One region of the Streptomyces halobius genome, then DNA from elsewhere that is predicted to be linked to it. Evidence: riboswitches for the same ligand, from Rfam matches in the RefSeq annotation. Region 1 holds a riboswitch; each other region holds the start of a gene.
What was found. A riboswitch is a leader RNA that binds a small molecule or an ion and turns the genes downstream of it on or off. The one in region 1 is predicted to bind cobalamin.
Positions count from the first base shown of each region.

Region 2: another riboswitch for cobalamin. It lies ahead of metE (5-methyltetrahydropteroyltriglutamate--homocysteine S-methyltransferase); the one in region 1 lies ahead of K9S39_RS33510 (cobalamin biosynthesis protein).
Region 3: another riboswitch for cobalamin. It lies ahead of K9S39_RS37795 (acyl-CoA thioesterase); the one in region 1 lies ahead of K9S39_RS33510 (cobalamin biosynthesis protein).

Region 1 covers NZ_CP086322.1:7,396,509-7,406,477, reverse strand. The annotation lists gene K9S39_RS33545 (alpha/beta hydrolase) at 388-1,515, opposite strand; gene K9S39_RS33540 (class II aldolase/adducin family protein) at 1,670-2,338, opposite strand; gene K9S39_RS33535 (inorganic phosphate transporter) at 2,844-4,124, shown strand; gene K9S39_RS33530 (hypothetical protein) at 4,148-4,393, shown strand; gene K9S39_RS33525 (type 2 periplasmic-binding domain-containing protein) at 4,485-4,982, opposite strand; gene K9S39_RS33520 (substrate-binding domain-containing protein) at 5,322-5,891, opposite strand; gene K9S39_RS33515 (hypothetical protein) at 6,076-6,531, opposite strand; cobalamin riboswitch at 6,740-6,893, shown strand; gene K9S39_RS33510 (cobalamin biosynthesis protein) at 7,058-8,059, shown strand; gene K9S39_RS33505 (cobyric acid synthase) at 8,056-9,789, shown strand; gene K9S39_RS33500 (putative cobaltochelatase) at 9,789-9,969, shown strand, end outside.
Region 2 covers NZ_CP086322.1:2,517,562-2,527,530, forward strand. The annotation lists gene K9S39_RS11820 (hypothetical protein) at 1-297, opposite strand, end outside; partial or broken gene K9S39_RS42985 (streptophobe family protein) at 614-1,719, opposite strand; gene K9S39_RS11835 (DUF6777 domain-containing protein) at 2,361-3,302, shown strand; gene K9S39_RS11840 (L,D-transpeptidase) at 3,621-4,751, shown strand; cobalamin riboswitch at 5,079-5,298, shown strand; gene metE (5-methyltetrahydropteroyltriglutamate--homocysteine S-methyltransferase) at 5,461-7,818, shown strand; gene K9S39_RS11850 (hypothetical protein) at 8,143-8,403, opposite strand; gene K9S39_RS11855 (phosphocholine-specific phospholipase C) at 8,492-9,969, opposite strand, start outside.
Region 3 covers NZ_CP086322.1:8,330,238-8,340,206, forward strand. The annotation lists gene K9S39_RS37785 (Orn/Lys/Arg family decarboxylase) at 1-1,528, shown strand, start outside; gene K9S39_RS37790 (VOC family protein) at 1,808-2,224, opposite strand; cobalamin riboswitch at 2,514-2,761, shown strand; partial or broken gene K9S39_RS37795 (acyl-CoA thioesterase) at 2,960-3,292, shown strand; gene K9S39_RS37800 (hypothetical protein) at 3,947-4,825, shown strand; gene K9S39_RS37805 (hypothetical protein) at 4,844-5,524, shown strand; gene K9S39_RS37810 (Rv0361 family membrane protein) at 5,685-6,080, shown strand; gene K9S39_RS37815 (M20 family metallopeptidase) at 6,536-7,651, shown strand; gene K9S39_RS37820 (aminoglycoside phosphotransferase family protein) at 8,041-8,940, opposite strand; gene K9S39_RS37825 (maleylpyruvate isomerase N-terminal domain-containing protein) at 9,449-9,969, shown strand, end outside.

The DNA of each region.
Region 1 (9,969 bases):
GAAAGCCCAATCGGAACCCGGCTTGCGGTCGCCGCGGGCCGCGGCACCTCGGCGACCCATCCCTGATGTGGGGAGTTGTCCCCCTGTACGCCCGCGCGTCATCGGCGCGGTGGTACGGCGGGGGCCGTCGCACCCGCTCCGGATCCGCCACCACTTCGGAGGCGGTTCCTGCACCGGGGTCGGCTCGTGCGCCAGGGGCGGCTCCTGCATCAGGGCCGGTTCCCACATCAGGGCCGGCTCATCCGCCAGGGCCGGTCCTTGCAGCACCGGGGCCGGCTCGTGCGCCAGGGGTGGTTCCTCCGTCAGGGGCGGCTCCTGCACCAGGGGCAGCTCCTCCATCAGGGCCGGTCCCTGCACCAGGACCGGCTCTTGTACCGGGCGCGGTTCCTACATCAGGGGGGTGAGGAAACGGCGGAGCGCCTCTTCGTAGCCGGTCGGATCGGCGTTCCACATCGCGGCGTGCGGTGCGTGCGGGACCGGCTGAAGGGAGATCAGGTCCGCGCGGCGGGCGGCGAAGGAGCGGGAGGCCGTCCAGGGGGCGATGGTGTCGTCCGGGCCGTGGAAGAGGAGTACGGGCGCGGTCAGCCGGGCGGGATCCACGGCGTCGGCCGGGTCGTCGACGGGCACTCCTGTGGTGCCCTTGGCGGCACGGACGACCAGCGGCAGCAGGGTGCGCGGGACCCGCCGGGCGGCGGCCAGCGCGCGGATCGTGGCATGCCGGTCGAGGACCGGTGAGTCCAGCACGATCCCGCTGATCCGGTCGCGCAGCGCGGAGTTGACGGCGGCACGGAGCGCCATGGTGGCGCCGGTGGACCAGCCGTGCAGGACGACGTCGCGGGCGCCGTAGCGGACCGCGTAGCGGATGGCGGCGTCCAGATCGCGCCATTCGGAGTCGCCGAGGTGGTTGATGCCGTCGGCGGTGCGGGGGGCGCCGAGGTCATTGCGGTAGGCCAGGTCGAGGACGGGGAGGTGGTGCCGCCGCAGGAACGGCATGATGACCATCGGGTGCTCGCGGGTGGTGCCGAGACCGTGGACGGTGATGACCCAGGTGTCGCGGACGCCGGGGACGAACCACGCGGGGAGGGCGCCGAGTTCACCGGGGATGTCGACATCCGCGCAGTCGGCGCCGAGGGCGTCGCGGGGGTTGCCGATGTGCACCTGGGGGGTCAGCCGCATCCGGGCGCCCGGTGTGAGGACGCCGTGGGTGACCCGGGTGAGCCGGCGGACGACCGTGTCGGCGGGGTGCGGGCTGCCGTGCACGACGGGGCCCAGCACCGCATGGCAGCCCGCTCCGGTCAGCCCGTAGACGCCGGGCCTCAGGGAGGCGAGGCTGCGGGTCAGCGTGATCAGGTCATCGGTGGCGGAGTGCACCGTGAGACGGGAGTCGCCCGGCAAGGGGTTGTCGGACGAGGGTTTCAGGGCAACGTCGCTGGCGTACCGGCCGACCGCCACGGCGGCCGCCCCGGCACCGAGGACGGTGGTGGCGGCCGCGGCCGCCGCGGTACGCAGGCGCACCTCCTCAGTGTGCGCAGGTGCACCGGTCACGGCCAGCGGACGACGGCGGGCGGGTGACGGGGAGAGGAGAGGGAGACGAGGGGGGAGACACGGGAGGGATGCGGTCAGGGCGGGCATGGGCGCTGTGACCGGGGTCGGGCGCTGTGCCCCGGGGTCAGACCAGACCGTCTCCTGTCTGGCCGTAGCCGCGTAGTCGGGTGGCGGCCGCGTCGAGCTGACCGGGCGACAGCAGGCTGGGGCTGTGGCCGGGAACGGAGGCGGCGGTGAGCCAGACCCGGCACATCCACTCCAGCTGGGCGGTGCGGTCCAGCGCCTGGTCGAGGCTGTCGCCGTAGGCGAGGGTGCCGTGGTTCTGGAGCAGACAGGCGGTGCGGTCGCGCAGCGCGCCGAGCATGTTCGCGGCCAGTTCGTCGCTGCCGTAGAGGGCGTACGGCGCGACCCGGACGGGCCCGCCGAGCGCCGCGGTCATGTAGTGGACCGGCGGCAGTTCGGGAACGAGGGTGGAGACGGCCGTGGCGTGCGGGGCGTGGGTGTGCACGACGGCGGTGGCCGAGGTGCTGCGGTAGACCGCCAGGTGCAGCGGGAGTTCGCTGGTCGGCCGGAGCCGCCCGATGATCTGGTTGCCGTCGAGGTCGACCCCGGTGGTGTCGGACGGTCCCAGCCGGTCGTAGCGGACCCCGCTGGGCGTGACCAGGACCAGGTCCCTGACGCGGACCGAGACATTGCCCGACGTGCCGACCACCAGGCCGTCGGTGACCGTTCGGCGGGCGGTGGTGACCAGCTCGTCCCAGACGGCGGCGAGGCGGTCGAACGGGTCCTTCATGGTGTCCTCCGGCGCGGTGGCGGCATAGGGCGCGGTGGCGGCATAGGCGGAGCAGAAACAGAAGCGGTGCGCGACACCGTACGGGCGGGCCGAGGCACTGTACGCCGGGGATTCATCCCCCCGGAATCCCCCATATGGGGACAGACGTGCCAGTCGGGGCGATGAGGCGGAGACGAGCCGCCCCCCGGTCGGCGGTCCCGGGTCAGCCGTTCAAGGCGCGGCGCGGCACCGACACCCGCACCCGCACCCGCACCCGCACCCGCACCCGGTGATCAACACCACAACGCAACGACGGGAACCGCAACGTACCGACGGGAACCGCCGGAACAGGCCACCGGCGGAGCAGATGAAGGTTGCCGCAGGGTGATAGGCAAGTGACGTGAGAGACATCTCCGCGTGAACAGTGCGGGTGCGTCACCGCTGAGCCCGCTTCAGTTCACTTTCCGTTCATCCACCCTCCGTACGGTCCCCGCGACCACTGACTTCGAACGGATTGCCTGGGTGAATGGAACACATCACGCTTCTCATCGGGATCGTGATCGTCACGGCCTTGGTGTTCGACTTTACGAACGGCTTCCATGACACGGCCAACGCGATGGCCACCACCATCTCCACCGGCGCCTTGCGACCCAAGACCGCGGTGGCGATGTCTGCGGTACTGAATCTCGTCGGAGCGTTCCTGTCGGTGGAGGTAGCCAAGACCATCTCCGGCGGAATCATTGATGAGAGCGCCGGTATCAGACCTGAAGTGATCTTCGCCGGCCTGGTCGGCGCGATCGTCTGGAATCTGCTCACCTGGCTCGCCGGACTCCCCTCCAGCTCCTCCCACGCCCTCTTCGGCGGTCTGATCGGCGCGACCCTGGTCTCCGTCGGCACCAGCGGGGTGCACGGCGAGGCCGTGGTGATGAAGGTGCTGATCCCGGCCGTGGCGGCCCCGGTCGTCGCCGGACTCGCGGCGATGGCGGCCACCCGGCTGACCTACCGGCTGGCACGTAACCGCGACGAGAAGGACACCGCCAAGGGCTACCGAGCCGGGCAGATCGCCTCGGCCGCCCTGGTCTCGCTCGCCCACGGCACCAATGACGCACAGAAGACGATGGGCGTGATCACGCTCGCGCTGATCACCGGCGGTGTGGTCGCCCCGCACACCGACCCGCCGCTGTGGGTCATCGTCTCGGCCGGTCTCGCCATCGCGCTCGGTACGTACCTGGGCGGCTGGCGGATCATCCGCACGATGGGCAAGGGCCTCACCGACATCCGGCCGCCGCAGGGCTTCGCCGCCCAGACCGGCGCCGCGGCCACCATCCTGGCCTCCTCGCACCTCGGCTTCGCGCTCTCCACCACCCAGGTCTGCTCCGGCTCCGTGATGGGCTCGGGGCTGGGCCGCAAGGGCGGCGTGGTGCGCTGGTCCACGGCCGGCCGGATGGTCGCCGCCTGGGGGCTGACGCTGCCGGCCGCCGGTCTGGTCGCGGCGGGCGCCGCCTTCCTGGCCGGACGGGGCGACTGGGGCGTGGCCACGGTCGCGGTGCTCGGGCTCGCCGTCTGCGGCGCGATCTGGGTCGCCTCCCGGCGCAAGCCGGTCGACCACACCAATGTCAACGAGGTCCCGGCCGCGGAGCCGGCCGGTGTGGTGACCGCCGCGCTGCAGGCCGTCTCCCCTCCCCCGGCGGGTATCCCGGCACCCCGTACCCCGGAAGCGGCGGACGCGGGACCGGAGGCGGACGGCGCCGCCACCCCCACCGCGCCGGCAGCCCGGCGCGCCGAGGCCGCGACGGCCACGCCCTAGCGGCCTTCATCTAAGGAACACATATGAGCATCGACTGGGCAGCTCTCGGCCAGGTCTTCGGCGTCAGCTTCGCGGTGACGGTCGGAATCGTGGGCCTGTTCACCGTCGGCATCGTCGGCACGTCCCGCAAGCCCGCCCCGGAAGGCGGGAAAGAGGGCGCCGCGGCGTCCACCGCGCCCGGCGTGGGCGCGCGGGTTGGGGCTACGGCGGCCTTCGCGCTGTGCGCGGCGGCCGTGGCGTACGGCATCTATCTGATCGTCGCCGGCTGACAACAGCCGCAGGTGGCACGCGCAGGCACCGACCGGACGGTGGGGCTCCCCCTGCTCCTTGAGAGCTTGGGGGAACCGGCGGACCACGGCGTCAGCCGCGGCCACTGAGCGCCTCGTTCGCTTCTTTTCGCCAGGGGTCCGCGATGGCCGTGCCGCCGCGACTGTTGAGGTACTCCGGGACCCGGATCTGCGCGACCTTGCTGAAGGTCTGGTAGTGGGCGCTGCGCGGGCGCGGTTGGGCCGCGCAGCGCGGCGTACAGCGTCCGGGTGTAGGCCGGTGCCTCACCGTGGGCCGCGGGACGCCCGGCTTGAGTTTTTCGGCGACCGAGGCGTACTCCACCGGCCAGTTGCGCATAAACACCGCGCGGCCCTCGGCGCACCATCGGCGGCTCTCCGTCTCGTCCATCGTGGTGGCCTCGTGCGGCGTGATCGAGTCCAGCCGGTCCTTGATGTCGGCGACGCCCTGCTGGAGCGTGCCGACCTGCTCGCCCTTGGTGAAGCTGGTCGCCTCCCGGTCGCCGCCGTTGGCCCAGGCGGATTCCAGGGTGTTGACGGTGAGCCCTTCGTACGGGCGCAGCTGGGCGACCATGCCGTACATCGTGGTCGGGGTCCGGCCCTTCTTCCGGCCGTTCTTCCCGTCGTACGGCGGTGGTCGGCGCCTCCGCCATCGCGGCGCCGTGCTCGACGAGTTCTCCCGGTTCCCCCTTCGCGATCCGGTCCAGTGCGGCCTTGCCGGGGGCCGGGTCGGCGGTGCCGAGCGGCACCACCCGGCGTACCGCCGCGGGATCCGTGGGCCGCCCGCGGGCCGGGAAGGTCCACAGTCCGTACGTGTGGCGGGCGCCCACCATCTCCAGGGCGCGGCCGGCCGCGCTGAGGGCGATCGGCATCCTGCCGCTCTCCGCCATGGAGGTGGAGGCGTCGAAGAGGATCAGCACCTGGCTGGACTTCTGCGCCTTGTCATATCCGTCCAGCACTCGGGCCACCTGGTCGCCGCCCGCGGTGCGGTCGGCGACGGTTCCGGGCGCAGCGACCACAGCAGTTCCGTGCTGCCCGCGTACTGGCTGCCCGGGGCGGAGAGCCGCCCCTCGACATCCCGGACGGGCCCGGCGTCGGGCGTGCTCCCGGCGCCGATCCGGGAGCCGTCACCCGCGAGATAGAGGCCGAGGGTGTGCAGCAGGCCGGTGCCGGACAGCACCGGGCTGGGGCGCAGCAGCTTGAGCGCGGCATGATCACCGTCGCTCCCGGTGAGCAGCTCCCGCCAGGAGGCGCCGACCTGTTCGACGTCGGCCGGCCGCGCGTCCGCCGGGAATCCGACAACCAGCGGGGAGTACGCGACGGGGCCGGTGTTGCGCAGGGGCGCCGGGGAGGCGTCGGCGGGGATCCCGCGGCGGGCCTCCTCGTAGTCGGCGGTGGATTCGGGGATCCACAGGTCGGGTCGCGGTCCGGGTCGGTGCGGCGGGTCGACGCATGCCGCATTCCACGATCGGCACCGCGGCACGGGTGAAGAGGCTGCCGCCGGCCGGTTCGTCGCCGCTGAAGATACGGCGGGTGGGCTGCGCGGCCATCAGCAGCGACATGGGTTCACGGCGGGACTGGAAGGTTTCGTCGGCATTGCCGGAGTAACAGCACTCCAGGACGAACACGATCCGGTCGGCCCGCCGCGTTGTCGAGGCAGGACGGCATTATGTCCTGCCAGGAGACGGTCTTGTGGCGGGCCGGGTGGCCGAGACGCCGACCATCAGCTGCAGATCGCCGTCGTCCGAGCCGACCCACCCGTGCCCCGAGAAGTGCACCAGCAGCAGTCCGCGCGCCTCTTGGGCGACGGCGTCCAGCCGCTGCTCCAGCTCCCACGGCTCCTGGGGCCGGCAGATGACGACCTCGTCATCTGTCAACAGATCGGTGCCGGGAGCGATCAGCACCCGCTTGAGTTCCTCGGCACCGCCCTTCGACGGACGCGTTTCGCGCGCGGCGACATGTGCCGCGTCCGCCGGCCCCGGCCGGACCGTCCAGTCGTGCGGCTGATGCCGCAGCCAAGGCTCGCGCTCCAGCCACGCCTTGAGATCCTCGATGTCCTGGTGCGGATTGTCCGTACCCGTGATCCGGATGCGGATCTCCTGACGGTCAGCGCTCTGCGGCATCCCTCGGGCCCCTTCCGGCGCGGCCCCCTCGCCGTGCCGTGCACCGACAGTGACGTGGAATCAGGTGCGTGGGCACCCTTCCGTGACACGACCGCCACCCTGTGGCATCTGCCACACCTTCCGTCACAGGGCTGCGTCGCAGGTCAGGGGCGAGTTGACGGGCCTTCGCGGACCGTGGTGGACTGCCCGGGCCATTCGGCGACAGTTGAGGAAGTCCGGTGAGAATCCGGCGCGGTCCCGCCACTGTCACCGGGGAGCGTTCCTCCAGCGAAGGCCACGGTCCGCCACGCGTCCGCCCGCGGGGCCGGGTGCGTACGGACTGGAAGGCCGGGGGAAACGCCGATCCGGGGAGCCAGGAGACTCTGGTCGCCGACACGTCGAGCCAGGGCGCGGACCCTGAGTGAGGACATATCGCCCATGCCCGGCCGCAGTTCGAGATCTGCTCTGGCTTCTGTCCCCCTTGCTCTGACCTGCGTGCCCCCTGCCGTCGCCGCGGCCCTCCGAGGCCGGACGGCGGTCTGAGCCGGTGCGCGGCGAACACGCGGCCTACGCGTGCGGCGCGACCCTCGGCTTTCTCGGCGACCTGCTCGCGGCGGACCCCCGGCGCGGCCATCCGGTGGCCGCGTTCGGCCGCGCCGCCGGCGCCGTCGAGCACCGGCTGTGGCGCGATCACCGCGGATACGGTGCGGCACACACGGCGCTCTGCGCGGGCGGCGCTGCGGCCGCTGCCGCGCTGCTGCACCGCGCGGTGCGGCACCGCCCCGGCGCCCGGGTCGCGCTGACCGCGGCCACGGTCTGGGCGGTGCTGGGCGGCACCTCGCTCGGCCGGGAGGCGCGCGCCGTCGGCGGTGCGCTGGCGGCGGGTGACCTGGACGTGGCGCGGGAACGGCTGCCGCATCTGTGCGGGCGGGATCCACAGGCGCTGGACGGGCCGCAGATGGCCCGCGCGGTGGTGGAGTCGGTCGCCGAGAACACCTCGGACGCGGTGGTGGGCGCCCTGGTGTGGGGCGCGTTGGGCGGTGTGCCCGGAATGGTGGCGTTCCGCGCGGTGAACACCCTGGACGCGATGGTGGGCCACAGGTCGCGGCGCTACCGCCGGTTCGGCTGGGCCTCGGCGCGGCTCGACGATGTGGTCGGCTGGCCCGGCTCCCGGCTGACCGCCGCCCTGACGGTGCTCGCGGGTCCCGACCGGCGCGGCGCGCTGCGGGCCTGGCGGGCCGACGGAAGCGCGCACCCCAGCCCCAACGCGGGCCCGGTGGAAGCGTCGTTCGCGGGGGCGCTGGGCGTACGGCTGGGCGGCACGCTGGCGTACGGCGGGCGGGTGGAACACCGTCCGGTACTCAACGGCGGGGCGCGCCCGCCGGGCGTATCCGATATCGACCGGGCGGTCCGGCTCTCGCGGCGGGTGGGCGCGCTGGCGCTGGCGACGACGGTCGCGGGCCGGCTGGCGGTCGGCGCGGCGCGACGGACCGCCGTCGCCGCGCGGAGCACCGGTGCGGGCTCCCGGCAGACGAGGAGGACCCGGTGAACGGGCGGTGGAAGAGGTCCGGCGGGGCCGTCGGCGGTGGCCTGCTGGTCGCCGGTACGACGTCCGACGCGGGCAAGAGCGTGGTCACGGCGGGCATCTGCCGCTGGCTGGTCCGGCAGGGCGTACGGGTGGCGCCGTTCAAGGCGCAGAACATGTCGCTGAACTCGTTCGTGACGCACGAGGGTGCGGAGATCGGGCGGGCCCAGGCGATGCAGGCCGCCGCGGCGCGGGTGGAGCCGACCGCGCTGATGAATCCGGTGCTGCTCAAGCCGGGCAGCGACCGCAGCAGCCAGGTGGTGCTGCTGGGCAAGCCGGTGGGGGAGTTGAGTGCGCGCGGCTACCATGCGGGCCGGCAGGAGCAGTTGCTCGGCACCGTCGCGGAGTGCCTGGAGGAGCTTCGGGGCACGTATGACGCGGTGATCTGCGAAGGGGCCGGGAGTCCGGCGGAGATCAACCTCCGGCGCACCGACATCGTCAACATGGGTATCGCGCGGGCGGCGCGACTGCCGGTCGTCGTGGTCGGCGACATCGACCGCGGCGGGGTCTTCGCGTCCTTCTTCGGGACGACGGCGCTGCTCGGTCCCGAGGACCAGGCCCTCGTCGCCGGGTATCTGGTGAACAAGTTCCGCGGCGATGTGACGCTGCTGGAGCCGGGCCTCGACATGCTGCGCGGGCTGACGGGACGCAGGACGTACGGCGTCCTGCCCTTCCAGCACGGCCTCGGCATCGACGAGGAGGACGGCCTGCGGGTGTCGATGCGCGGCGCCGTACGCGAGTCGGTCGTGGCCCCGCCGCATGGCGCGGACGTCCTCAGGGTCGCGGTCGCCGCCGTGCCGCTGATGTCGAACTTCACGGACGTGGACGCGCTGGCCGCCGAACCGGGCGTGGTGGTGCGGTTCGTGGACCGCCCGGAGGAGCTGGTCGACGCGGACCTGGTCGTGCTGCCGGGCACCCGTGGCACGGTGCGGGCGCTGGAGTGGCTGCGCGAGCGCGGTCTTGCGGACGCCGTCGCCCGGCGGGCCGCCGAGGGCCGTCCGGTGCTGGGCATCTGCGGCGGCTTCCAGATGCTGGGCGAGCGCATCGAGGACGAGGTCGAGTCGCGGGCGGGGACGGTCGCAGGGCTGGGACTGCTGCCGGTGCGGGTGCGGTTCGCCCGCGAGAAGTGCCTCGCCAGACCGGTGGGCCAAGCGCTCGGCGAACGAGTCGAGGGATACGAGATCCACCACGGCGTGGCCGAAGTGGCCGGCGGGGACGAGACGTTCATCTCTGATGACCGAGGAAACGGTCTCGACGGTTGCAGGGTCGGCTCGGTATGGGGCACGCACTGGCACGGCTCCCTGGAGAGCGACGACTTCCGCCGGGCGTTCCTGCGGCGGGTCGCATCCGACGCGGGCCGGGCCTTCGTACCGGCCCCGGACACCGCTTTCGGCAGACTGCGCGAGGAGCAGCTGGACCGCCTGGGCGATCTGATCGAGGAGCACGCGGACACGGACGCGCTGTTGCGGCTGATCGAGAAGGGGGTGCCGGAGGGGCTGCCGTTCGTTCCTCCGGGGGCGCCCGACTTGCCGAGCAACTCCGCGTGCGCGGAGCCGAAAGATCCCGTACCTCCGTGCTCTTGGCGGTCCCCGGAACATCCCCGCGATGGCGGGGCCCATGGCGGCACCTTCGCACAGCCCACGGCCACTGACGCGCCCGATCACAGCACTTCCCTCGAAGGGGGTACCCGTTGATGACTTCGGTCACCTACCCGTTCACGGCGATCGTCGGGGCGGACGACCTGCGACTGAGCCTGCTGCTCAACGCCGTCTCCCCAGCCGTCGGCGGCGTACTCGTGCGCGGTGAGAAAGGCAGCGCGAAGTCGACAGCGGTCCGCGCCCTCGCAGCTCTGACGCCCGACGTCACCGTCGTCA
Region 2 (9,969 bases), 4.9 Mb from region 1:
CATAAGCAATTTGATGACCGAAATCCACAGCAATCCAACACCAGGGAGTAACACCCTTGCATCTTCCGGGCGTCGGCCCTGGGCCTTCGCTTCACAGGGACACTGGCGATCCGTACCTCTGAGCTCTGTGGCGGTGCCCAGGTGCGGGTCCGTCGGGTCGCTGTCCTCGATCTCGTCCCAGTCGATCTCCATCGACTTGCGGCGCGCGATCACGTTGAAGAAGAGATTCAGCAGGATCGCGGTGAGACTGCCCAGCGTGATACCGCTGTTGAGGACCGCCCGGACGTCCTCCGGCATCCGCTCGAACAGCGGCGGAACGGCGATGCCGCACCCCGACACGGGTGGACGCGGGGCCGGCCCAGGGGCCACGGAGCGCGGCTCCCCCACCGCCGCCTCGCTGGGCCACGCCGGTGTTCCCCGGCCGCGAGGGATGACGGCGGAGGGGAACGGGGCCGTGCAGCCGGGTCGTCGACAGCGCTCCGTGACGGCCGGACGGAGGCCGGGACACGGCGGGGGCGCGGGAGGAAGGCCCGGGAGGAAAGCCAACTGCCCAACGCCGGCTCACCGTCGGGCGCCGGTCGCCCCTCGCCCCTCGCCCCTCGCCCCTCGCCCCTCAGGCAAGAGTGTGGCCCGTCGGCCCCGCCCCCGTCAGGCGCCCGTCGGGCCACCCGCCCCTCAGCCCGCCCCGCCGCCTCTGGTACCCCGACCGGCCGCCCCCGCGTCCCGGACTTCGCCCGGGTGTCGTACCCGCCGCGCCGGCACACTGCCGAGATAGCCGGTGGCCAGGCCCCGGACCGCGCCCGCCCCCACCAGCCGGAGGAGTTCCGGCAGCAGGGGCCTTGTCGACATGGCCGGTCCAGGCGCCGCCGGTGCCGACGCCGAGCGCGATCCAGGCCAGGTTCGGCAGCCCGAGCAACAGCACGGCGAGCGTCTCGGCGGGATGCCCCTCGGTGATGAGCACGATCACGCCGACGATCAGCCCGATCACCGCGTAGCAGAGCAGCACCAGCAGCATCGCGAAGGCGGGCGGCCGTACGGAGTTCTGGAAGTGCAGCAGTCGGGAGGAGAGCGGGGCCCTACGGGAGACGAGGAAGGTGAGGGCCAGCAGCGCCAGGAGCCAGAGCAGGCCGAAACCGAGCGTCGCGGGCACATCGGCGCGGAGCCGATGGTGGGTGTCGCGCCGAGCTCCGCTCCGATTTCGTCGGCGATGTCGTCGCCCAGGGAGACCGTGAAGCTGCTCCGGGCGAAGAGTGCGAGGAGCAGCAGAAGCAGCAGCCAGCACACGGCCGTTCGGGCGATACGGGCGAGCAGCTCACCGGTGCGCGCCACCGCCCGGTGGCGCAGCGGTGCCAGGAAGACGGTGGCCGTCACCAGGGCGCCGGCCAGTGTCACCGACAGCGGCACGACATCGAGGGCGGCGACCACGCACATGGTGACGATGCCGGCCGCGGCCGCGGCGAGCGCCTGCCCCCAGGCCCGCAGGGGCGGCGTGGCGCCACCCGGAGCCGCCGGGTGCGCGGGGACGGCCGAACCGGGACCGGGACCGGATATCTGGCTCACGCTGCCTCCTGCCGGACGCAGGACGGAGTGACGATCCGAATACGGGACGGTGCGATCCCCCGATACGGGACGGAGTGGCGACCCGAATACGGGACGGGGTGAGGATCCGGATGCGGGAGGACGGTGCGCGACGCTTTGTCCGAGATCCCGACGAGTCATCCGCCGTCCAGCCCCAGAGCCACCGCCGCCCGATCCCGACGAGCGATCCGGCGTCCGGTCCCGACGGTCGATCCGCCGCCCGATCCCGACGAACCAACCGCGTCCGATCCCGACGTGCCATCCGGCCTGAGGCGCGCCCGCCGAACTGAGGCCACCTCACGGTTCTCAGGCCGCACGGCTCGCACGACGGCTCCCAAGACGTCTCGCACGACGGCCCGCATGACGTCTCGCCAACTCCTGTACGCACCACCGTGAGCACGCACGGGCCGCCCCGCTTGCGGACAGCACGGGACCCGAGCACACAATTACCTCAACCTAGACAAATTAGGGCAAAATCCGCATCGCCGAATGGCCCACTCGCGCCGGAAGAGGGACCCGTGACAGCTCCACCGTCGCCGGACAGCCACCCCACCGGACCGCCCTCCGGACCACTCTCCGGCCCCCCGTCCGGCACACCCTCCGCCCCCTCCCACGAACCGACTCAGGTGGGTGCAGGCCCGCCCGAGGGCCGGCCGGAACAGCCCATCGCACCGGGACGGCCCGGCCCCCCGGGCGGCCCCGGCGAGGGCGGCGGGGGCGGAGGCGGTGGCGGCGGGGGCAACGGCGGCGGTCCTGGGGGCGGCGGGCCCTGGTGGCGGTCCGTGCCGCGGGTCGTGATCATCTCGGTGGCCGTGGTCGCGGCCATCATCCTGACCATCGTGCTCACCCGTCCGGACGGCACGGCCGGCGGGGACGAGCTGAGCCTCCAGCCCGCAGCCGCCGAAGGTGACGACCCCTTCACCAAATCGACGGCGGATGAGTCCGACGCGGCCACCGCGCCGGCCGTGCCCCCCAGCGCGACGGCCGAGGGCAATCGCGCGCCCAGTGTGTCCGGCGGGCAGTCCGGCCTGTACGGCGGCAGCCAGCGCACGTCGAGCTGCGATGTCGAGCAGCAGATCGCCTTCCTGCAGCGCGACCCGAAGAAGGCCGAAGCGTTCGCCGGCGTGCTGGACATGGACGCGAGCGCGATCCCGTCCCATCTACGCTCCCTGACACCCGTACAGCTGCAACGGGACACCCGGGTCACCAACCACGGCTACAAGGACGGCAAGGCCATCGACTACCAGGCGGTGCTGCAGACCGGTACGGCCGTGCTGGTGGATGCGCGCGGACTGCCGCGGGTGCGCTGCCGTTGCGGGAACCCGCTCACTCCACCGGTGTCCTTCGAGGGCAAGGCGCCGAAGGAGGTCGGCGAGAAGTGGTCGGGATACCAGCGCTCGAACGTGGTCTTTGTGGAGAAGTCGTCGGCCCCGATGGAGATCTTCATCCTCGTCGACCCGGAGACGGGGCAGTGGTTCAAGCGTCCCAACGGGGACACCGGCGACACCGATACTCCGACGAGCCCTCCCACGGAGACCCCCGGGACGGAGTCGCCCACATCCCCGGGTGAGTCCCCGACCTCCCCGCCGACCTCGGAGACCGAGACGGACACCGGGACACCGACCGATGCGCCGGACGGACCCCCGGCGCCCGGCACCCCCGGCCCGACGACCGAGGCCCCCGGCCCCACGCCCCAATACAGGTCACAGCCATACACGGACTGACATGACTTTGAGGCGGTTTGTCCTGTTTGATACGGAACACTTCCGTATTCCTCTACGTCCCCGCGTAGGCGATTTGCGGCACTTCACTGCAACCCATCGAGATCAAACCGTGTCCTAAACAACAGATGCTCCGGACAACCTCCTAAGCAGACAAAACATCTGCATATGCGGCGGATGCGAGGGGCCTGAACGGGCCCGGACGGCCCTGGACGGTGATGCCGTCACCGGGCCGGGTTCCGCCACTGTCAGTTGTTCTGTTTGGGAGGGACCCTCGTGCACGCCGGATCACGTCGCCACCTTGCCCGGTTGATACCCGCCGTGACAGCGGCCGCCGCGCTGCTGACCGCGTGCGGAGGAGGTGCCAATGCGTCGTCGCCGGACGCGGGCGCGGCCAAGGTGACCGTCACCCCGGCCGGGGGCAGCAAGGCGGCCCAGCTCGGCTCCGGGATATCGGTGCAGGCCGACGGCGGCAAGCTGGTCTCGGTAGAGGTCAAGGACGACGACGGCGCCAAGGTCGCCGGACAGCTGGCCGGTGACGGCTCGTCATGGAAGTCGGACAACAAGGTCAAACCGAAGACCACCTACACCGTGCGGACGAAGGCGAAGTCGACGGAGGGCAAGGAATCCTCCGCCACCTCGGTCTTCACCACGGAGGAGGCCGACAAGGTCAACAAGCTGACCAACACGCCGGGCGGCGGGCAGACCGTCGGCACCGGTATGCCGATCTCGATTCTCTTCGACAACCCGATAGCCAAGGACAGGCGCGCGGAGATCGAGAAAGCGATGAAGGTCACCTCGCAGCCGAAGGTCGAGGGCGCCTGGGGCTGGGTCAGGGACTGGACCGGCAAGGACCGCATCGACTGGCGCCCCAAGGACTACTGGCCGGCCGGCACCAAGGTCTCGGTGAAGGGCGCACTGGGCGGTATCAACTCCGGTGAGGGCGGCTGGTTCGCCCGCGACTACAACTTCGACTTCCGTATCGGCGCCGACCGCAAGGCCGTCATCGACGTCCCCTCGCACACCCTGACCATGTACGAGGACGGCAGGAACGTCGGCTCCGTCACCGGCTCCGCGGGCTCCCCGCAGGACCCGACCCGCGGTGGTGTGCACACCGTGCGCAGCAAGAACGCGGCGGAGACGATGGACTCCTCCACCATCGGGCACGGCAACGAGTGGATGCTGGACTCGCAGTGGGTCACCCACCTGACCGCCTCCGGGACCTTTCTGCACTCCGCCCCGTGGAACAAGTCCCTGGGCGTGGTCAACAACAGCCATGGCTGTTTCGGTATGACCACCAACGACGCCAAGAAGGTCTACGACTTCCTGTCGATCGGCTCCACGGTCGAGGTGAAGGGCACCAGCAACACCAGCAAGACCGATGTCGGCAACGGCCTTGAGGTGTGGCAAGAGACCTGGTCGCAGTGGCAGCAGCGCAGCGCACTGAAGTAGCGGGACTGCCTGAGTAACCGAAACACCTGCATCCTGAACATCGTCACCGCGAACAGGGCGGTCGTGGCCGTGGGGCTACGGCCGCCCTGACGCAGTTCCTCATCCGGCCACCCCTCCGGTTCTGCCGCTCCACCGGTGGCGGCAAAGGCGACCCTCCATGCGCGGCCGCCCACCTCCACTACAACGCAACCAGCGACTTCCCGCCATCGGGCTGAGGCGTTCGGCGTACCACCGCAAGATTCGGCGTACCCCACCACCGGATCCGGCGCACCCGCCGCCGGATCGGGGTCGCGGCCCGCCCCCCATACCGACCGCGAACGTCCTCGTCTACGCTGGCCGTGCAACTGGTTCGCCCTGTCCGCCAGGCAGGCGCGTCGCAAGAGGGAACCCGGTGGGAATCCGGGACTGCCCCGCAGCGGTGAGTGGGAACGACCGCCGTCTTACGCACTGGGCCCGATCCCGGGTCTGGGAAGCGACGGCCAGTAGATGTCCGCCTTCGGCGGATGTGCCCGCGAGTCCGAAGACCTGCCAGTGCCCGTGCGCGACACCGCGTGCGGAGATCCCGGTGACCTTCGAGGGCGGGTCGGCGACATAGCAGGCGGGCACGTACGGCACGGTCTGGCGTCGTGGTCCGCCCGTTGTGCCATCCCTTCGCGTCCTCGGCCCCGTCCCGGGGTCACATGGAGACACGCTCGCGAAGGAGAGTTCCGTGACCAGCAAGTCCCCAGCCGCGGCAGTACGGGCCACCGTGCACGGCTATCCCCGTCAGGGGCAGCACCGGGAACTGAAGAAGGCCATCGAGGGCTACTGGAAGGGCCGGGTCACCGCCGACGCCCTCCGGGACACCGCCGCCGAACTGCGCCGCGGCAACTGGCGACAGCTTGCCGAGGCCGGTGTGCACGAGGTGCCGACCGGCGACTTCTCGTACTACGACCATGTGCTGGACACCACCGTGATGGTCGGCGCGATCCCGGCCCGGCACCGGGCCGCGGTGGCCGCCGATCCTTCCCCAAGCTCTCGGCTTCGCTCGAGCAGGGGATGCCCCATCGACGTCTACTTCGCGATGGCGCGCGGCACCCAGGAGGCGGCGCCGCTGGAGATGACCAAGTGGTTCGACACCAACTACCACTATCTGGTACCGGAGTTGGGACCGGAGACGGTCTTCACGGCGGATTCCACCAAGCAGGTCGCCGAGCTCCGCGAGGCTCTGGCGCTCGGTCTCACCGCCCGGCCCGTCCTGGTCGGCCCGGTCACCTATCTGCTGCTGTCCAAGCCGGCGCCCGGCGTCGCCGCGGACTTCGACCCGCTGACGCTGCTCGACCGGCTGCTGCCGGTGTACGAGGAGGTGCTGGCCGATCTGCGGGCCGCCGGTGCCGCGTGGGTGCAGCTGGACGAGCCGGCGCTGGTGCAGGACCGCTCCCCCGCCGTGCTCAACGCCGCCGCCCGCGCCTACCGTGTCCTCGGCACACCAGCCGACCGTCCGAAGCTGCTGGTCGCGGCCTACTTCGACCGGCTGGGCGACGCCCTGCCGGTGCTCGCCAAGGCGCCCGTCGACGGCCTCGCGCTGGACTTCACCGGCGCCGCGGCCGCCAACCTCGGCGAGCTGGCGGCGGTCGGCGGGCTGCCCGGCAAGCGGCTGGTCGCGGGCGTCGTCAACGGCCGCAACGTGTGGATCAACGACTTCGAGAAGTCACTGTCCACCTTGGGGACCCTCTTGGGCCTCGCCGACCGGGTCGACGTGTCGTCGTCCTGCTCCCTGCTGCATGTCCCGCTGGACGTCACCGCCGAGCGGGACATCGATCCGCAGATCGCCCGCTGGCTCGCGTTCGCCCGGCAGAAGGCCACCGAGATCGTCACGCTGGCGCGCGGCCTGGAACGGGGCACCGACACCATCGCCGCCGAACTGGCCGCGAACCGGGCCGCCTTGGCGTCCCGTGCCGGTTCCGCGCTGACCTACGACCCCGCGGTACGGGCGCGCGCCGCGGCGGTCACCGACGCCGACACCCGCCGTTCGCAGCCGTACGCCGAGCGGGCCGCGGCCCAGCGCGCCCAGCTGCGGCTGCCGCTGCTGCCGACGACCACCATCGGCTCGTTCCCGCAGACCACCGGGCTGCGGACGGCCCGCGCCGATCTGCGCACCGGGCGGATCGACAGCGCCGCGTACGAGGAGCGCATCGCGGCCGAGATCCGGGACGTCATCGGCTTCCAGGAGAAGGCCGGTATCGATGTGCTGGTGCACGGCGAGCCGGAGCGCAACGACATGGTCCAGTACTTCGCCGAGCGGCTGGCCGGCTATCTCGCCACGCAGCACGGCTGGGTGCAGTCCTACGGCACCCGCTATGTCCGGCCGCCGATCCTGGCCGGGGACATCTCCCGTCCGGAACCGATGACGGCGCGCTGGACCCGGTACGCCCAGTCGCTCACCGACCGCCCGGTCAAGGGCATGCTCACCGGCCCGGTCACCATGCTCGCCTGGTCCTTCGTCCGCGACGACCAGTCGCTCGGCGACACCGCCCGCCAGGTGGCGCTGGCACTGCGGGACGAGGTGAACGACCTTGAGGCGGCGGGAAGTTCGGTGATCCAGGTCGATGAGCCGGCGCTGCGCGAGACGCTGCCGCTGCGGGCCGACGGGCACGCCGCGTACCTCGCCTGGGCGACCGAGGCGTTCCGGCTCACCACGGCCGGAGTCCGTCCGGACACCCAGATCCACACCCATATGTGCTATGCGGAGTTCGGCGACATCCTGCGGGCCATCGACGATCTGGACGCCGATGTGATCAGCCTGGAGGCGGCCCGTTCCCATATGCAGGTGGCCGGGGAGCTCGCGGGCGCCGGCTATCCGCGCGAGGTGGGCCCCGGCGTGTACGACATCCACTCGCCGCGGGTGCCGAGCGCGCAGGAGGTGGTGGCCTTGCTGCGCAAGGGGCTTGAGGCGATTCCGGCCGAGCGGTTGTGGGTCAATCCCGACTGCGGTCTGAAGACCCGTGGCTGGCCCGAGGTCACGACCTCCCTGGAGAACCTGGTCGCGGCTGCGCGTGAGATCAGGGCCGGCCTGCCTGCCTCTTGACCCCGCTGTGGCGGGGGCCGGTCATGGACGCGAGCCGCCTGAGGGCCTGCCCCCGCCACCCGCATGGCTACCGCGGATTGCCGGGCGCTGCCGCCCCGCTGCGCCGCCGAGCCGGCATACCCGCGAATACGCATCATGGCGGATGCACGCCATGCCCGCACCCCGACCGACTCCCTTCCAGTGGAAGGTGACCACCGGTTGAATGACGCGGCGGCAAACGGCCTTCGGCCCGGGAAACCCTTATATATGCCTCCCAGCTCGGGCACCTGGCCGGGCGAGGCTCGACAACGGCACTCTCTTGGGGTGCCCTGACGAACAGGGAGATTATTGATGCGAATACGCGTCGTAACCGCCGCCATCGCTCTGACCACCGCTACTCTTCTCGGCGCGGCGGGCACAGCTGCCGCCGACCACAAATCCCATGACCACAAAGTCGCCAGCCACAAGGACACCGGAAACGGGATCTGGTGGCCCGGAAACGACATCTGGTGGCCCGGAAATGACATCTGGTGGCCGGCTGACACCGGTCACGGTCACGGTCACGGCCACGGCCACAAGAAAGGCGGGGCCGCCGGTCACTTTCACTGATCGGGCTGTGGCACGCCCCTGACGATCGAACCGGCCCGGCCCGGACGCGCACTGTCCGGGCCGGGCTGTACACGCGGCCGACTGGTCAGCCGGTGATGATTGCCGGGTCGCTCACCCCGGGCTCCCCGTTCTCGACATGTCCGGCGAGGCGGCGCAGGAAGGCGGCGTCCGTGTCGGAGACCACCGTCAGGTCGTACCAGCGCTTGCTCGCCCGCAGGTCCAGCGTGTGTTCCACGGTGGCGCCCGCCTTCACCTTGAACGTCTCCGCCGCGCCGCCGTACCCGTTCGTCAGGGTGAGGTTGACATCGGCCGAGCCCTCGTTCGTCAGGGTCAGCTTGAGGTTGCCGCCGGCCTTGTCGTGGCGTGCGGTCACCTCGGGGCCCGCGGTCCCGCCGGGGCTCTTGAAGGTGCGCAGGAAGCCGTTCGGGCCGAACACCGTCAGGTCGTGGGCACCCTTCGAGTACGCCGAGTTCCAGGTGTCGGAGAGGGTCTTGCCGGCCTCCGTGGTGTACGTCCAGGGGCCGTCGGTGCGGTTGGCGGACCGGACGTGGAAGCAGACGCCCGCCGCGTCGCCACCGCTGAAGGTGAGCGTGAACTTCCCGGCGGCCGGGTCGGCGGCGCCGTCGACCAGGGGCGCGTACGGCAGCGGGCGGGCGGGGCGGGAGCCGGGTTCCTGCTTGGGCAGGGCCGGGTTGGCGGGGGCGTGTGGGAAGTAGTCGGGGTGGCGCTCGTGGTCCGGCGGCTCGTAGCCGGCGGTGTCCGGGAGCTCCGCCGGGTCGGTGTCCTTGCCGGTGAAGTCGAAGGCGGAGGTGAGGTCGCCGCAGATCGCGCGCCGCCACGGCGAGATGTTCGGCTCCCGCACACCGAACCGGCTCTCCATGAACCGGATGATCGACGTGTGGTCGAAGACCTCGGAGTTCACGAAGCCGCCGGTGCTCCACGGCGAGACGACGAGCATCGGGACCCGCGGCCCCATGCCGTAGGTTCCTTCTGCGTAAGTCGCGTTGCCGGGGAAGTAGTCGAGCGTCGTGTCGACGGTGGACTTGCCCTGCCTGGCGCCGTACGGGACGTACGGCGGGATGATGTGGTCGAAGTAGCCGCCGTTCTCGTCGTAGGTGATGAAGAGGGCGGTCTTGCTCCACACGTCGGGGTTGGCGGTCAGGGCGTCCAGGACCTGTGCGATGTACCAGGCGCCGTAGTTCGTGGGCCAGTTGGGGTGCTCGTCGAACGCCTCGGGGGCGGGTATCCAGGAGATCTGCGGCAACCGGTCCGCCTTGACGTCGGCCTTGAGGAGGTCGAAGTAACCGTCGCCCTCCTTGACGTTGGTGCCGGTGCGGGCCTTGTCGTAGAGGGGGTCGCCGGGCTTGGCGTCACGGTACTGGTTGAAGAAGAGGAGCGAGTTGCAGCCGTAGTTGCCGCGATAGGCGTCGTCGATCCAGCCCCACTTCCCCGCCGCGTCCAGGCCGTCGCCGATGTCCTGGTAGACCTTCCAGGAGATTCCGGCCTTCTCCAGGCGCTCGGCGTACGTCGTCCAGCCGTACCCGGCCTCCTCGTTGCCGAGGA
Region 3 (9,969 bases), 930 kb from region 1:
GCCGCCCGCCGAGATCCGGGCGGATTCGGTCGCTTCCCGGATCGCGCGCAACCCGCTCGCCCAGGGGGCGGTCTCGCCCGAGGCCCAGTACGCGGTGCTCACCAACTCCACGTACGACGGCCTGTGTTACGACGCCCTCCAGGTCGCCCGGGCCATCGCCCCCAGCACGCCCCGGCTCCACTTCGACGAGGCGTGGTTCGCCTACGCCCGCTTTCATCCTCTCTACGCCGGGCGCTACGGGATGGCGGTGGGCCCCGACACCTTCCCCGGCCCCGAACGCCCCACCGTTTTCTCCACCCAGTCCACCCACAAGCTGTTGGCGGCGCTGTCGCAGAGCGCCATGGTGCACGTCAAGCCCGCGCCCCGGGCGCCTGTTGAGCACGACCGGTTCAACGAGGCGTTCATGATGCACGGAACCACCTCGCCGCTCTACCCGATGATCGCCTCCCTGGACGTGGCCACCGCCATGATGGACGGGCCGCAAGGCCGCTGGCTCATCGACGAGGCGGTGACCGAGGCCATCCGCTTCCGCCAGACGGTGGTACGTGTCGGACGACGCATGGCGGCCGCCGGTGACCGGCCCGGCTGGTTCTTCGGCGTCTGGCAGCCCGGGACCGTGACCGACCCGGACACCGGCGAGCGGCTGCCCTTCGCCGACGCGCCGGCCGAACTGCTGCGCAGCGAACCGGCCTGCTGGCAGTTGGAGCCGGACGCCGACTGGCACGGCTTCACCGGCCTGACCGAGGGGTACTGCCTGCTCGATCCCGTCAAGGTCACCCTCACCTGTCCTGGCATCGACGCCACCGGGCAGATGGCCGACTGGGGCATCCCCGCCCGCGTCCTCACCGCCTATCTGGCCACCAGGAACATCGTGGTGGAGAAGACCGACAGCTACACCACGCTCATCCTGTTCTCCATGGGGATCACCAAGGGCAAGTGGGGAACCCTCATGGACGCCTTGATGGACTTCAAGGCGCTCTACGACGAGGACGCGCCGCTGGAGCGCGTGCTACCCGAGCTGGTCGCCGAGTACCACCAGCGCTACACCGGTCGTACCCTGCGCGAACTGTGCCAGGAGATGCATGACCACCTGCGCGAGGCGCACCTGGTCGAGCTGCTCGATACCGCCTTCCAGGACCTGCCCGAGCCCGTCACCCCGCCCCAGACGTGTTATCAGCGCCTGATCCGCGGTGGCACCGAGCGGGTACGGCTGGCCGACGCGGCCGACCGGGTGGCCGCCGCCATGGTCACCGTCACCCCGCCCGGCATCCCCGTCCTGATGCCCGGCGAGAACACCGGCACCCCCGACGGGCCGCTGCTGCGCTACCTGACGGCCCTGGAGTCCTTCGACCGGGGCTTCCCCGGCTTCCGCAGCGAAACCCATGGCGTCACCCTCGACCCGGACACCGGCGACTACCTCATCGAATGCGTACGCCGGATCCCGGCCCAGCAGGCCGGCCGCGCTGCCGACGAGCATCAGGAGACGCGGACACCGAGCCCGTCCGACGCCGGACTGTCCGCAGGCTGACGCCAGGGGGGAGCTCCGCAGCGCCCACGTGGACGGACGAGGACCCTGACCCGGTGTTGGTCAGGGTCCTCTCCTGGCCAGGGGCCTCGTCTGGTCCCAGTTGCTGCCGGGCAGCCCGTGGACCGGCCGGTTCGAGCGCTCACAACCTGCCGAGAATGGTGGCCCCTTGAAGCCGGAGCCTTGGCACGGTGCAGGGCACGGGGCTGCGGGCAGTGAGGCTTTTCGCGGAGGGATTCCATCCCCCATGCCGGGCAGCGGGCCCGCGCGGCCGCTGCCCGTTCAGGCCGGCTGCTCGCTGATGTTGACCAGCCAGGTGATTCCGAAGCGGTCCGTACACATGCCGAAGACGTCGCCCCACATCTGCTTCTCCAGCGGGACCGTGACCGTGCCGTCGCCGGAGAGCTTGTCCCAGTAGCCGCGCAGTGCGGCGGCGTCATCCCCGCTCACACTCACGGAGAGGTTGTTTCCGGGCTTGTACGCCATCCCCGGGGGGATATCCGCGCCCATGAGTGTGAACCCGCTGTCCGTTTCGAGCATGCTGTGCATGATCTTGTCGGCGGCGTCTCCGGCCTCCTTCTCGCCGAACTCTCCGTACGTGTTCATCCTCAGGGTGCCGCCGAAGACCTCCTTGTAGAATTCCATCGCTTGTCGGGCGTTGCCGTCGAAGCTGATGTACGGGTTGAGGCGAGAAGGCACGGAATTTCCCCTTCGTGACGTGACGTCATTTCTGGAAGATTAGGCGATATGGCGCCGATAACCGGGGCAACTCCCCGGCCGTCGGACATCGGCCTGTTGCCGCAGCGGGGTCGCGTCCGGCCCCAGCCTGACGCCGTCCACCATCAGGGAGGGTTCCGGGGCCGGACTGTTGGTGCCCGCCCTTCCGCCACCCGGCAGGACCCGCGTGCGATACCGCTCCGCCCACCGCGCGCCGGCGCTCTTCAGCCGGGGAACGGGGCCTGCGGACCACGCGGGAATCCGGCTGTGGTTACCCTGGCGCTGCAGCTGGTTCGCCCTGTCAGCCAGGCAGGCGCGTCGTAAGAGGGAACCTGGTGGGAATCCGGGACTGCCCCGCAGCGGTGAGCGGGAACGACCGCCGTCATACGCACTGGGCCCGCGCTCGGGCCCGGGAAGCGACGGCCAGTAGATGCCTCGTACGGACGACTCGTGCGAACGACTCGAACGTACGCGAGGCGTGCCCGTGAGTCCGAAGACCTGCCGCTGCCCGCATGCCACCGGGGCGTGCGGTGATCCCGACGGCTCGACGGGGCCGGCGGAACCGGGCAGGCCCCGTGCCTCGCCGCCCGCCACTCCTTCGATCCCCGGGCTGTTTTCCGCGACTCGCGAAGGAGAGTTGACGTGTCCGACCGAACCGCGACCCTGGATTCCGCCGCCAAGACGCCGGACGATTCCCAGGTGACGCTCGCGCACATCATGAGCGAGCACGACACCAACCTCTACGGCACCATTCACGGTGGCGTGGTGATGAAGCTCATCGACGACGCGGCCGCGGCCGCCGCCGGGCGGCATGCCGACGGTCCGGCGGTGACCGTGTCGGTGGACCGGATGACGTTCCTGGCCCCGGTACGCGCCGGCGATCTGCTCAGCGTGCGTGCCGAACTCGAAGGGGCGGGCCGGACGTCGATGACGGTGGTGGTCCGTGTGACGGCCGAGCGTTGGAATGCCTCGGGGCCGGTCGCCGAAGTGGCCACCGGCCGGCTGACGTTTGTCGCGATCGATGCCGAGGGGCGGCCCCGCCCGGTTCCCGGTCTCGCTTGGTGAGCTCCTCCAGGATCTCCTCCAGCCAGCGCACATGCGCGGCCAGGGTTCGGCTCTTGTAGTCGTGGACGTGGTCGAGGAGTCGTGGACATGGTCGAGGATCCACCATCCGGGCGCGGTCCACCTCCGGCAGCCACGGCTCCTCGCGGATCTCACGGGCGTGGGACCGCTCCACCTGTGCGCGCCGGGCCACCAACTCGGACTCCTCCGCTCTCCTTCGGCTCTCCCCGGCCCTTCGGCTCTCCTTCGGTGAGCCGACTGCCAATGCCCTCCCATCAGCGGATTCATTGCCGTACAAGCGGGATTTCATCGGACGTGGCTAGCGTCAGCCACGTCCGATGCAGGCACGGCACGTCTTACCAGGGAAATCCCGGGCAACGGGCGATGAGCGATGGGCCATGGGCAAGGTCGAAAACGAGCAGGCGTAGGCGGGCCATTGGCGGCCGACGGCTGCTGCGCGACTGCGCTGAAAATGGCCCGGCACCTGACGAGGCGTCCATAACCACTGAGCCGAGAAACGGAACCCGTCATCCCCATGCCAGGCATGTCTCGTGGGCTTAGCGGCTTAGAGGCTTAGCGGGCTCCGCAGGGTGAGCCGTTGCTTGACACGGCCAGATTCTGATTGATGGGGGAGGTATGGGTTTGCCACGCATATTCAAGCGGCTCCTGGCCGCGCTGGTGGTGCTGGCCGCACTCTTCGGGTTCATTTCCCCGGCGGAGGCCAAACCGGTCCGACCGGTTGACCTATGCGCGACACAGGTTGCGGCCGCCCGGCAGATCGGGGCGGAGATCCGTGCGCACAACGCCAAACCGCATGTATTCCGGATGCCGGCGCAATCGGCGGCCGCGGCGGCGTACAACGCGGAGAAAGCGTCCTTAGAGGCCCGCAGAGCCACGGTCGTCGCCCAACTGCGGGCGTGTTACCAGGCGATGAGGGCGCTCGAGGACGAGGACTCGGGCCCTCTGGGCCTTAAGGCGCCTACCCGGCGGAAGTTATCCGATCTTGAGCAGGCCAAGAAGCCCGTTTCGTCGAACTGGACCGCACCCCCGCCGCCCCCGAACGGCAAGAACTGGCAAGTCCCCAAAAACTCCCCGATACGCCAGGTGTACGAAGTCATCCGAAAGGGCAACCCGGGCAGGGTAGGCGACATCAGGCTCCGTGGCGTCGCGCGTCCGCAGGCCACGGACAGAGATACGGCGTATCCGGCGGCGTCCGGCCGTACGATCGGATCGTATAACTCCGGGAAGCCCAAGGTTTCGCCGGACCACATCGTCCCCTTGGCCGAACTCGTCCAGATGCGGGGCTTTATGAAGCTCACGCCCCGGAACATGTACGTGGTCGCGCGTGCCCCGCTGAACTTTCAGTGGCTGTCGAAGGCCGCGAACGAATCGAAGAAATCCAGGAGCGCGGCCTATGTGTCGGGCGCGGATCCGCGATGGATAAGAGAGCAGGTCGGGCTGGAGAACGAGACGCGCAAGAAGTTGCAGGAAATCATCGACCAGCTGCTCAAGAGCCAGTGACAGTGACGGAGGTTGGATATGGGCCCGGACGAAATCGCCGCTACGCTCGACGATTGGTCACTGACGTTTGTCGGCAACGACTCCGATGAGATCTCCCGGATCCCTGAAAAATGGCGGCCGATCGCGCTGTCAGCCGATGCGGAATCTCGTCGCCGAACCGCGTTGTCGCTCTGGAACCAGAGCTTTCTCGACCTTCTTCCCGAGTTCGCCGAGGTGCTGAACGCGCACTGCGTCGACGTGCGCGTCTGTATGACCGATGATTCCCCGGTGCTGGCTTACGTTCTGGAGACGGACGACGGCGAGCTGGTGTCCTGGGTCGGCTATGACCCCGGCACGTTCGAGGAGCCGGACTTCTGGGAGAGCTTCCCAGAACCGGTGCAGGTGTTCCTGCGTCAAGTCCATGCGGGGTTCGCCTCGGCGAGCACCGACTCGTTCGGTGTGGCGCGACCCATGGAAATGGGCACCATCGCCGAGCTGGCCGACTTCCCCGACGGCGTCCCCGGTTGGGACGACGACGCCCGTATCCCGTCGACGCGCCTGCTGCAGATCACGACAGACGGCGGCATTCTCAAATACTGCCTTTCCCCGGATATCGCAGTGGGGAAGATCGCCCTGGTCTACGAAGGGGACATCGACCCAAAGGATTTCGGTCAGGAGCTGGACGAGCTTCTGATGTCGCGCTTCGAGGACCCGTCCTGAGCAGAAAGGTGTTGGAGTGGTGTCACACCAGCCCGGTCAGGGGGAGTCTCCCTGGCCTCCGCAGGGAAACGAGCCACCGCCCGTTCCGCCTGGGGGCGGCCCGCAGCCGCCCGTGGCGGGGGAACAGCCGCCTCCCCGTCGGCCGTTCCGGCGGCGGAGGATGTGGTGGTATCTCGGGGCAGCCGCCGTTTTGCTCGCCGTCGCCGGAGGCGTCACGGCATATCTGCTCCCGGGCGAGGAGGAGAGCGAGGAGTCGAGGATCAAGAAGGTGGTCGCGGACTTCGCCCTCGCGGTCGACCGGGGGAACACGCACAAGATGATCGGCCTGCTCTGCCTGGAGGAGGCCCGCGGCATCGCCGACGAGGACGATGGCTCGGGCGATGACGAGCGCGATACCCATTCGAAGCCGATACCGATCGAGACATCGGATGTCCGGATCAAAGGAGATGTCGCCAGGGTCGTGGTGACCCGGCCGGCCCAGAAGCCGACACCCGTCTACCTGCGGAAGCAAAAGGGCACGTGGAAGTTGTGCGCTCCGGCCGGAGGGTCTCGTTAGAGCGTAGAGGCGTAGAGGCGTAGAGGCGTAGAGGCGTAGAGGCGTAGAGGCGTAGAGGCGTAGAAGGGGTGGCGGGGGTGGAGGGGGCGGTCACGGTAAAGCGGACGGTGGTGGTGCGAGGCCCCGCACCGGCCACGATGCTGTTGGTTAATTCGGGGTCCTGATCACTTCGCCCCGTCGATCGTTTGGTCGGCGGGGCGAAGTGCTGCGAAGCGGCTGGTGCGGGTGCGGGCCCTGGTTGTCCTGGCTCAAGACAACCGAGCTGGCCGAAGACCACTCGATGCCCGTGGCCTGCACTCCTATGTGCTCTCCTGTACTTGTACGTGACGGACACTCGTACGTGACCGACGCGCGCGCCGCTCCGCGCGATCTGCTGGGCCTGGGCGAGAGGCGCTTGCTTTGGGCAGGTTGGCTCCATTCCGTTACGACGTACCGAGTACCCTTGCATCGTGACGATGCACAAGACCGTCAATGTGAACATGAATATTGACGCGATGATCGAGGACCTCAGGACACTCGTCGAAGTCGAGTCTCCGTCGCGCGATCTCGACGCCTTGAGGGCATCGGCCACAGCTGTCGCCGCCGTCATCGAGAGACGCCTCGGTGGGCAGGCCGTCCTTGTGGAGAGCGAGGCCGGGCCGCACGTCCACTGGTCAGCCGGTGGCGATCCCCAGGTACTGATCCTCGGTCACCATGACACGGTGTTTCCGCTCGGCACCCTTGCACGCCGCCCGTTCACGGTCGCAGACGGGCATGCGACCGGCCCCGGGGTCTTCGACATGCTCGGCGGTTTGGTGCAGGCCGTTCATGGCCTGGCGACGCTCGACGACCGGTCAGGCGTCGAGATCCTGGTGACCGCCGACGAAGAGGTCGGCTCCCACTCCTCTCGACCTCTCATCGAAGAACGAGCCCTTGCATGCGGCGCTGTGCTTGTGTTCGAGGGAGCCGCTGAAGGCGGATCTCTGAAGACCGGCCGTAAAGGCTGCGGCACGTTCCAGGTCTCTGTCGCGGGCCGGGCGTCGCACGCAGGTCTTGAGCCCGCGGCCGGGGTCAATGCCCTGATCGAGGCAGCACACCAGGTACTGGATATCGCAGCGCTTGGTCGCCCCGACATCGGCACGACTGTCACCCCGACCGTCGCGTCCGCAGGAACCCTCGACAATGTCGTTCCCGCAGAGGCGACCGTCATCGCCGACGTCCGGGTCGAGTCGGCCGACGAGAAGGAACGCATCGAGTCCGCGTTCGCGGCGCTGGCTCCGCATCTCGATGAGGCGGAAATCGAGGTTCAGGGGGCTGTCAGCCGGCCCCCGATGCCTGAGTCGGCGTCGGCCGGGCTCCTCGCGGTGGCACAGCAGCTGCTTCCCGGCCTTGAAGGCAAGGCGGTCGGCGGCGGAAGTGACGGCAACTTCACGGCCGCGCTGGGGGTGCCGACACTCGATGGCCTGGGAGCAGTCGGGGGCGGTGCCCACGCCGACCACGAGTACCTGGTGATCGAGGCCATGGCCGAGCGGGCGAACCTCGTTGCTGGTCTGGTGAACGCGATCCGCAATCCCCGGACGCCCCTCGACTGACGTGCAGGGGGCGCCCCATCTCCACACCGTCCTGAGCTCACGGCGTCTGGTTCGGCACCGCTGGCGGTCGAGCGCACCAGGGCGCACCGCCACAACCACGCCCGGGGCGCGCTCCCAGGTACGGGTGGTGGGTGCGGGAGCAGCCGGTCCGGGGGGTGGGCTACGACGGTGTGCGTCAGTCGGCTCCGAGTAATCGGCCGGCGAGGTGCCGGTGTGGGTCTCGGAAAGCGGTCGGACGACCTGACCGTCCGCAACGGCCTCGGGTGGAAGTTCCGGCCGAGGTGGTCTGGCGTGACGTACCGGAGCGCCCGGGTCTGGTCGTGGGTGTGGTCGCGGTACGGGCGGCCGTCCAGGAGCCGTTCGCCCCTCCGGTACACCCCCCGGAGAACTCAGCCCTCGGCCAGCACCGCCCGGATCACGTGCCGGGCGGTGCACGCCATCGCCGGGTTCGTCCTGCGGTAGTACGGCAGCGTGATCAGCGCCTGTGAGAGCGTCCGCCCCCGGCCGCGGTTCCAGGTCGCGTCGTCCACGCCGAGCGCCGCGCGGAAGACCTCCCTTGCCTCGGGCGGCAGCAGATTCCACGCCGGGAACAGATCGCAGGCCGGATCGCCCACGCCCATGCACCCGAAGTCGATCACCGAGGTCAGCCTGTCACCGTCCACCAGCAGATTGCCCGGCATCAGATCGGCATGCAGCCACACCGGCGGCCCGTCCCAGCCCGGCGCCCTCAGCGCGTCCTCCCATACGGCGGCCACGCCATCGCAGTCGACGCCCTCCTCCGGCATCCCGCGCAGTTCCTCGATCGCCGCCCGGGTCGAGGCATCGAGCGAGGCGAGCGGCCCGCCGCGATGGGCCGTCGGCGCGCCCGGCAGGCTGATGCTCCGCATCGCCGCCACGAACTCGGCCAGATCCTCGGCCAGCAGCACCGGCTGGCTCAGCGCCCCCGCCTCGGGGTGCTTCCCCGCCAGCCACCGGTACACCGACCACGGCCACGGATACCCCTCGGCGGGCTCCCCGGCCCCGAGCACCTCGGGGATGCCCGTGGGCAGACGAGGAGCGAGGCGGGGCAGCCACTCCAGCTCCCTCGATACGTCCTTGGCTCCGCCCTTCACCAGCGGCAGACGTACGACCATGCCGTCGCCCAGCCGGTACATGGCGTTGACCGTGCCGCCGGACGGAAACGGCTCCACCGCGAGCCCGGACCACTGCGGGAACTGTCCGTCGATCAGCCGTCGTACGAGGTCGCCGTCGATGGGGCGTTGGCCGGGATGCATCTGCCCTGTGCTCATGGGCCGCCATCCGATCGCCGGGCGTCGGCGGGGGTCAAACGGTTTTCCGTCCAGGGTCTGTGTCTTCGGTCAGGTAGTGCGGTGCCCAGCCTTGCCAGTGGGTCGGTGTCGAGCCTTGCCAGTGGACCGACGTCATGGGCCCGCTTCGCCGTTACCGTTCCCTGTGGAGAACCTCGCTGCGGAACGCCTCCGCCTGACCCGGGCCCACCGCGATCGCCTCGACCGTCTGCCCGAGCCGGCGTAGGGGGTGGCGTCCCGGTGCGGCCGGTCATCCGTAGCGGAGCACTTCGGCTCGCCGTCCGGCGAATGCTGTGCGTGGAGTTGAGGGAGAGAGAATCCCACCGAGAGGCCTGAGCGTGGGACTCGCCGACGACCCGCGAGTGCCACGTTCGCGAGCCCGAATCCCGAGGTAGGAGCCCGAGTTCCACGTTCGCAAAGGCTAGTTCCACGTTCGCGGACCGGGGAAAGTCGGTCGCAGCCGGGGGCCGGGCGCTGCTAGCTTGCGGCGGTGGACCTCTTCTCACGCTCTTGGGCGGCGTTGCGCACAGCGGTCGCCGAACTCCCGGACGAGGACTTCGCGCGGCCTTCCGGCTGCACCGGCTGGCTCGTGCGGGACCTGGTGTGCCACCTGATCATCGACGCTCAGGACGTCCTGATCACCCTCGTCACCCCCGCCGAAACAGAACCGACCCGGGACGCGGTGACCTACTGGGACGTCGCCGCGACGCCGCCGACCGGCGATGACCCGCTCGACGCGCTGATCGTCCGCTTGGCCGCCGCGTACGAAGAGCCGCGGCTGCTCAAGTTCCACTTGGACGATGTCGGTTCCGCCGCCGGTCGCGCCGCCGAACTCGCGGATCCCGCTGTCCGGGTCGGCACCCGCGACGAGGTGCTCACCGCAGGCGACTACCTCTCCGCGTACGTCCTGGAATGGACGCTGCACCATCTCGACCTGATCGCGTACCTCCCGGACGCGGCCGAACCGCCCGCCGAGGGGCTCGCCCGGTCACGCGAGATGCTGGAGAAGAT